Regions from separate parts of the Paenibacillus sp. NPDC056933 genome, predicted to be linked through region 2. Evidence: predicted binding sites of a transcription regulator. Region 2 holds the regulator's gene; the other holds the start of a gene.
What was found. The regulator Rex, encoded in region 2, represses fermentation and respiration genes when NADH is low (regulators of the CRP and FNR family bind a similar motif). The targets are predictions, from matches to a motif close to TTGTGAAATATTTCACAA.
Positions count from the first base shown of each region.

Region 1: a site for Rex is predicted at 1,032-1,049, ahead of nadA (quinolinate synthase NadA). Genes of this name have one in related genera too.

Region 1 is NZ_JBHUQN010000010.1:18,636-22,676, forward strand. It holds gene nadA (quinolinate synthase NadA) at 20-958, opposite strand; gene ftsH (ATP-dependent zinc metalloprotease FtsH) at 1,259-3,304, opposite strand; gene hpt (hypoxanthine phosphoribosyltransferase) at 3,406-3,945, opposite strand; gene tilS (tRNA lysidine(34) synthetase TilS) at 3,998-4,041, opposite strand, start outside.
Region 2 is NZ_JBHUQN010000002.1:543,217-547,257, reverse strand. It holds gene dinG (ATP-dependent DNA helicase DinG) at 1-1,168, shown strand, start outside; gene ACFTRD_RS17325 (redox-sensing transcriptional repressor Rex) at 1,393-2,046, shown strand; gene ACFTRD_RS17320 (amidohydrolase) at 2,033-3,337, shown strand; gene ACFTRD_RS17315 (hypothetical protein) at 3,379-3,909, shown strand.

The DNA.
Region 1 (4,041 bases), on a different contig from region 2:
GGAGCAAGAGTAGCGCATGCTACTTCACCAGTAACATGCGCTCTAGTGATTCTCTGGCCTTGTCGGCAACGGCTGGTGGCACGTAAATTTGCGGCTTCATCGTCTCCAGGCATTTAACCAGCTTTTTCAAATTATTGACCTTCATGTTCGGACATACGAGAAACTTGGTAGCGAAGTGGAAATGTTTATCTGGGCTATCGAGACGAAGCTGGTATCCTGTACCATCTTCGGTACCTACGATAAATTCCTTGGCTGATGAATTTTTGCAGTATTCCAAAATGGCTGTTGTGCTGCCTACGAAATCACCCATCTCTACAACCTCGGGACGACATTCCGGATGAACTACGAATTCCGCGTTTGGATACTTCGCTCTCATCTCAACCACGTCTTTGACCGTCAGCATATCATGGGTATTGCAGTAACCTTCCCAGATAATCATTTTCTTGTCTGTATGTTGTTGCACATAGTGTCCCAGGTTCTTATCCGGCACCCAGATGATTTCATCCGAATCCACAGATTGAATGACTCTGACAGCATTGGCAGACGTACAGCAAATGTCGGTCTCTGCTTTGATTTCAGCTGAAGAATTGATATACGTGACAACTTTGGCATTCGGGTGCTGTGCTTTCAATTTACGCAGACCTTCAACATTCACCATGTCTGCCATTGGGCAGCCTGCGCGTTCATCTGGAATGATAACCGTCTTGTTCGGGGCTAGAATTTTAGCGCTTTCACCCATAAAATGAACGCCGCAGAAAACGATAACATCCGCATCCGTTTGTGCTGCCTTCTGAGCGAGCAGAAACGAATCTCCACGGAAGTCGGCTACCTCCTGCACTTCGTCACGTTGATAATAATGGGCAAGAATAATGGCATTACGTTCCTTCTTCAACTCCATCAGCCGCTCGCGCAGCTCCCGGTTCATCTCAGCCTTGCGCTCTAAAGCCAGAGCTTCCACCTGCGATCCTCTCCTTTATCGGGACAGCGCTATGCGCTGTTTCATATGGCTAACCTAAGTCGTTATTTTTCGCTTGAGAAACGAATCACAAGCGGTTTAACACCTAATGTACACAACGTTCACGACTCTGTCAATAAATGAAAACACCCCATAATATCAGCATAACCGCCCATTTCCTACGCGGTTCGCCCCAAAGCTCCCGGATATCTGTATCTATATAATTTGAATTAATTCATAAAAAAAAGAGAGCCCTAGGGCTCTCTTCAAGATCTGCTTTGCTTAGCCAAATCGTTTTATAACTTAAGAGGTTGGCTTCGTTCCACCATCATCCGGGCCATTGCTGTTTCCTTTGTCCAGATTCGGAGCTTCGTTAGGAATATCTCCAGCTGGTGGCTCAGGCGTTTCCTCTTTACCTTGGATACGGACGCGTACATCACCGATGTTGTCAATGATCGCTTCTCCGCCTTCGCTAGGCGTACCTTCACCATCGTTGCTGTTCTCTTCTTTTGGAGTCAGGGAACCTGTCTCGATCAATTGCTTGATCTGATCCATTTCCAATGTCTCCACTTCCAGCAACGTTTGAGCGATCAGATGCACTTCTTTCGAATGTTTAACAAGCAAGTCTTTACACTTCTCATAACATTCGTTAATGAAGCGTTGCATTTCCTGATCGATCTCGTAAGCAATGGAATCCGAGTAATTCTGTTCGTGACCGATATCACGACCCAAGAATACCTGTCCCTGCGAACTACCAAACTGCATAGGTCCCAATTTCTCACTCATACCGTATTCCATAACCATGCTACGGACAATCCCCGTCGCTTGTTGGAAGTCACTGTATGCACCCGTACCGATTTCACCGATAAACAGTTCTTCGGAAACACGGCCGCCAAGGAGTCCAGTAATTTTGTCCAGCAACTCTTGCTTGGTCACAAGCATACGATCTTCTTTTGGTAACATGATTACATATCCACCCGCGCGTCCACGCGGAATAATAGTAACTTTATGTACCATATCGGCATGTTCCAGGAAGTAACCTACAATGGTATGACCTGCTTCGTGATAAGCGACAATACGTTTCTCGCGATCACTGATGACACGGCTTTTCTTCTCCGTACCTACAATGACACGATCAATCGCTTCGTCTACCTCTTTCATGGAGATATCTCTTCTGTTACGGCGCGCCGCAAGCAATGCCGCTTCATTCAGGAGATTTTCCAGATCTGCACCGGAGAATCCGGTCGTGCGCTTCGCAATAATGTCCAGCTTCACATCTTTAGTGAGTGGTTTGTTGCGTGAGTGTACTTTCAGAACCGCTTCACGACCTCTTACGTCAGGGCGATCAACCGTAATTTGACGGTCAAAACGTCCTGGACGCAGCAAGGCAGGGTCCAGAATATCAGCACGGTTCGTTGCTGCAACGATGATAATACCTTCATTGGCACCGAATCCGTCCATTTCAACGAGCAACTGGTTAAGCGTTTGTTCACGTTCGTCGTGACCACCGCCAAGGCCAGCACCACGCTGACGTCCTACAGCATCAATCTCATCGATAAAGATGATACATGGGGCATTTTTCTTCGCATTTTCAAACAAATCACGTACACGAGATGCACCGACACCGACAAACATTTCAACAAAGTCGGAACCGGAAATACTGAAGAAGGGTACACCCGCTTCACCGGCAACGGCACGAGCGAGCAATGTTTTACCGGTACCCGGAGGACCGACAAGCAATACGCCCTTCGGAATACGAGCGCCTACTGCTGCGAACTTGCGAGGGTCCTTGAGGAAGTCCACGACTTCAACAAGCTCCTGTTTCTCTTCGTCAGCACCCGCAACGTCTTCAAACGTAACCCGCTTCTTCTCTTCGTTATAAAGACGGGCACGGCTTTTACCAAAGTTCATTACTTTACCGCCGCCGCCTTGAGCCTGATTAAACAGGAAGAAGAACAGCAGGAACATAATGATCAAAGGAATAAAGGAAGTCAGCAACGTCAACCAGATGCTGTCACCTTTCATTGGTTCCTGATGATATTGGAATTTGTTCGTTTCGCTTGCAGCTACAAGCTCACTAATCGCCTCATCCGTAGGAGGAATATACGTTGAGAAATTTTCTGATTTGGCTCCGTCAGGCGTCTCCCTATATTGTCCGGTCACGAGATACGTCTGACCGTTGAATTGAACTGTCAATTCAGAGACGTTGTTGGCCTTGATTTGCGCGCGTAACTGATCATATCTAGGATTATCGGTGGCTTCGCCGCCATTGCTGACGAACTGGACTATCCCCACCACAACTAAAAAAAGAATCAAATAAAAACCAGAATTCCGGATGAACCGATTCATCCCCTACCTCCTCTCGAGACACTTTAATTATTTTAACATAGCCCGACATGGCTTCTCAACAGAAGCCACCAACAGATCAGGGCTTGGGACTAGCTTAAACACTAGTTACTGTAAATTTCCGGTTTCAATATCCCGATGTAAGGGAGGTTCCGGTACTTCTCGGCATAATCCAGACCATATCCAACGATGAATGCATCTGGAATGTCAAAGCCTGTGTAATGAGCTTCAAGTTCCACTTTGCGACCTGAGGGTTTGTCAAACAGCGTGACAACACGAACAGACTCGGCACCGCGGTTTTCCAAGAGTTCAATCAGATAGCTGAGTGTAAGCCCACTATCGATAATGTCTTCTACGATCAGAACTTCGCGTCCTTCAACGGGTACATCCAAATCCTTAATGATTTTGACAACGCCAGATGATTTGGTGGAAGCACCGTAACTTGATACTGCCATGAAGTCCATCTCAACATGCACCGTAATGTTCTTAACCAAATCAGCCATAAATATAAACGCACCCTTGAGCACACAAATGACCAAAGGATTGCGATTTGCATATTCGGCACTTAGTGTTGCGCCTAATTCCTTGACTTTACTCTGAATCTCTTCTTCACTGATCAATACTTCCTGAATGTCGTTCTGCAACTGTGCGAACCTCCTAAGTTATACTATGAAAGCCTTACCTGAACCATAACCACTACCCCTGAATCGCTGAATCGCCTACAGTCATGTACAGGATTG
Region 2 (4,041 bases):
GTTCTCTCTTCGACTGAAGCCTTCGCAAAAACCAGCCAAATGGCAGGAATTGCAGGAGGCTGAAAACCAGATTTATGTAACCCTCGGTGACTTAATCCGTAAAGGCGACAAGTTGCTGCTTGAAGTGAAAGAAGATCAGGATGATTATCAGTCCGATAGTTTGATTACGGATATCTCTGGTCTGCTAAAGGACTTGGCAACGATCAAGGATAATCTGCGTTTCTTCATGCGGATGGATGATACCAAAACCGTTTATTGGATGGAAGCCAGCGGCCAGTTCCGCAGTAAATCGCTGCAATTGTATGCTGTTCCTGTAGATGTCAGTGCACAATTAAAGGAAATGTTCTTTGATAAAAAGAAAAGCGTTGTGCTTACATCGGCTACGCTTTCGGTTGACAAGTCATTTCAATTCATGATTGAGCAGCTTGGCTTGCAGGAAGCTTCCGAGAATAACCGTCTGTTGACGTCCATGCTGCCGTCACCCTTCAACTATCGTGAACAGGCCCTGCTTGTTATTCCACGTGATTTCCCGAGCGTGAAGGGCAGTGTTGGTGATGCCCACTTTGTGAATATGCTTGTACACTCACTCGCAGAAACGGCCATTGCCACTCGTGGCCGCATGATGGTGTTGTTTACATCCTACCGCATGCTGCGACAGGTCTATGATCCACTCAAAGAGGCGTTGTCCGGCAACGATATCTCATTATTGGGTCAAGGGGTGGACAGCGGCAGCCGTTCCAAATTGACACGCCGGTTCCAGGACGCAAAAGCTACGGTGCTTCTTGGCACAAGCAGCTTCTGGGAAGGGGTGGACATTCCGGGAGAGGCATTGACTTGTCTAGCCATTGTCAGACTTCCTTTTCAACCGCCGAATCATCCATTGGTGGAAGCGAAGAGCGAGCTTTTGCAAGAGCAGAAGAAAAATCCGTTTATGAAGCTGTCTGTGCCGCAAGCGGTCATTCGTTTCAAACAGGGTTTCGGTAGGCTGGTTCGCACAGGTCAAGACAGAGGCATCGTGATCGTATACGATACACGCGTCATTGAAGCCTATTATGGCAAGTACTTTTTATATTCATTACCAGGACCCAAAATGGAGCATATGCTTGCGGAACAGATGGTTTCGCGAATTACGGAATGGCTCGATAAGCCAGCCGGGGAACAACAATAACAGACTAGAGATACCTTGTGCTCACTACATCATTGCATGAAGCCTGTGATCAGCGGTAAAATTGATTAGATCATTCATTTGTCTCATGAATTTGAAGTAATGCAATTATCATTTATATAACTAGAGCATTCTGTATATTTACTTTTCCTTTCGTATGTACTGATTTATGCAGGATGCTCATCTTTTCATCTATCTATCGTGGTCTTGGTAAGGGGGAGCAATGAATGAAATCAGATAAAATCTCGGAAGCCGTGGTGCGACGTTTGCCAGTTTATTTGCGCTACTTAAATGAATTGCATCAGCGCGAAGTCACTACGGTTTCTTCTCAAGAGCTTGGGCTAAGGCTGGATCTGAATCCAGCTCAGATTCGTAAGGATCTGGCTTATTTCGGTGATTTTGGCCGTAAAGGCATCGGTTATGACGTTTCATATCTCATCGAAAAAATTCGTCATATTTTAAAGATAGACCAGCAGATTAATGTGGCTCTTGTCGGAGCCGGTAATCTGGGACATGCATTGTCCAATTACAACGCATATCTGAAAGACAACATGAAGATTGTTGCTGTATTTGATGCCTACGGTCCGAAGATTGGAAGTCAAATCAACAGCCTGACGGTACAGCCGATGAATGAATTAACAGATTCGATCAAAAAGGATAACATTCGCATCGGAATTATCACTGTTCCCGACACGGAAGCCCAAAATGTTGCGGATCAGCTGATTGAGTCTGGAATAGAAGCGATCCTCAACTTTGCACCAACCATCCTCAAAACCCCGCCGCATATTCGCATTCATCATGCCGATTTTACGACGGATCTGCTTAGTTTGGCTTATTACTTGGAGAATGGAAAGGACGACGAGGAAGATGACGAGAAATAGATGGGTTATTCATAACGGCAAATTTGCTGTTAGCGAGGGTGCGAATTGGAAAGTGGTTCACGGTTATATGGTCGTAGAGAATGACCAGATTGTGCATATTGGTGAGACGTTGCCGGAAGGAGACGAAAGTCTGACGAAGGTGGATGGAAAAGGACTGCTCTTCCTGCCGGGTCTGATCAATACGCATGGCCATGCAGCGATGTCGCTTCTGAGAGGTCACGGGGACGATCTGGCGCTACAAGTTTGGCTGCAGGAGAAAATGTGGCCAATGGAAGCCAAAATGACGTCTGAAGACGTATATTGGGGCACATCACTTTCCGTGCTTGAAATGTTGAAAGGCGGAACAACGGCGTTCCTCGATATGTATGATCATATGGATCAGGTTGCGAAAGTGGTGGAACAATCCGGCGTTCGGGCTGCTCTGGCACGTGGCGTAATCGGACTTTGCTCAGAAGAAGAACAACGGCGTAAACTGGAAGAGTCCGCAGCATTTGCCCGTCAATGGAATGGACAAGCAGACGGAAGAATTACCACCGTAATCTCTCCACACGCCCCTTATACTTGTCCTCCAGACTACATAGAGAAGCTGGTACAGGTTGCACATGACCTGAATCTGCCTTTGCATACCCATATGTCTGAAACACTTCGTGAAGTGGAGCAGAATGTAACCGACTATGGTCTTCGTCCTGTCGCACATCTGGAGAAATTGGGCTTCTTCTCACGTCCATCCCTGGTCGCCCATGCCGTGCATCTGAATGATGAGGAGATCGAGATTCTCGCACGGCATGATGTAGCCGTTTCCCACAATCCAGGCAGTAACCTGAAGCTGGCTTCGGGTGTTGCACGTGTACCTGACCTGCTGAAAGCAGGTGTGACCGTGTCCCTGGGAACAGACGGACCTGCAAGTAACAATAACCTGGATATGTTTGAAGAGATGAGACTGGCTGCATTGATTCACAAAGGTGTGTCCGGTGACCCAACGGCCGTTCCAGCCGGGGAAGCGCTGCTGCTCGGAACTTCATATGGTGCCAAATCCATTTTCCTGAACAATACAGGCGCTCTGCAAGCAGGCATGAAGGCTGACTTCATCGCACTTAACATCGAACAGGCCCATTTCTATCCACATACCGATCTGATTTCCCACACGGTCTACTCGGCATCAGCCAAAGATGTGGAGCATGTATGGGTGGATGGCAAACAAGTGGTCAAACATGGCGAATGTCTTACCATGGACGAAGAGCGCATTTTGCATGAGTCTCAGCTTGCATTTGACGGTCTGCTCGCCCGTTAATTTCAGGATTGCAGCGTCATAGGGGAAAGGAAGTTCGGCTTTTGAAGAAAAAAAAGAAGTGGATATGGATTTCGCTGCTGCTCCTGGTTCTGATTCTGTTTGGTCTTCAGCGTTATTATGTCTATGTTACCCAGGATCAGCGCAAGGAAGAGGCGTTGGCCATACAGGCGGCACAAGACCAGCTTGGGATAACGTCATATGAAGACCTGCGGAAGTATGTATGGGGTCAGAAGGACGGCGGAGACAACATATACTGGACCCTGATCGGCAAAAATAAGGATAACCAGAATGTAGTGGTATGGATCAAGTTTGATGGAAATAACAAGCCTGTGACGGGGGCCAATGCAGTACACAGTGAACTCTTGCAAAACGGCATGTCTGAAGCTCAGATTCGAAATCGGTTCAGCTCTGAAGTTCCAGGTGGGGAGATCAAGCGAATCATGCCAGGCGTTGTGAATGGAATCTATGTATGGCAAGTGTATTATAAGGATGACACTCACAATTACTACCGTTTTTATCGTTTTAGTAACGGTGAACAGGTTGATCTGGTCTATACCATCCCGAATAGCTAGAATAGGCAGCAGGTTTACTATTGTCTAAAAAAGTACATGCAAAGAGCCGGCAGACGGAAACCCGACTGAACCGGTTCTTTGGCTTACCTTCTTGGTCATTTTGGATTTGAATAGTTAAAATTATTAATTTAT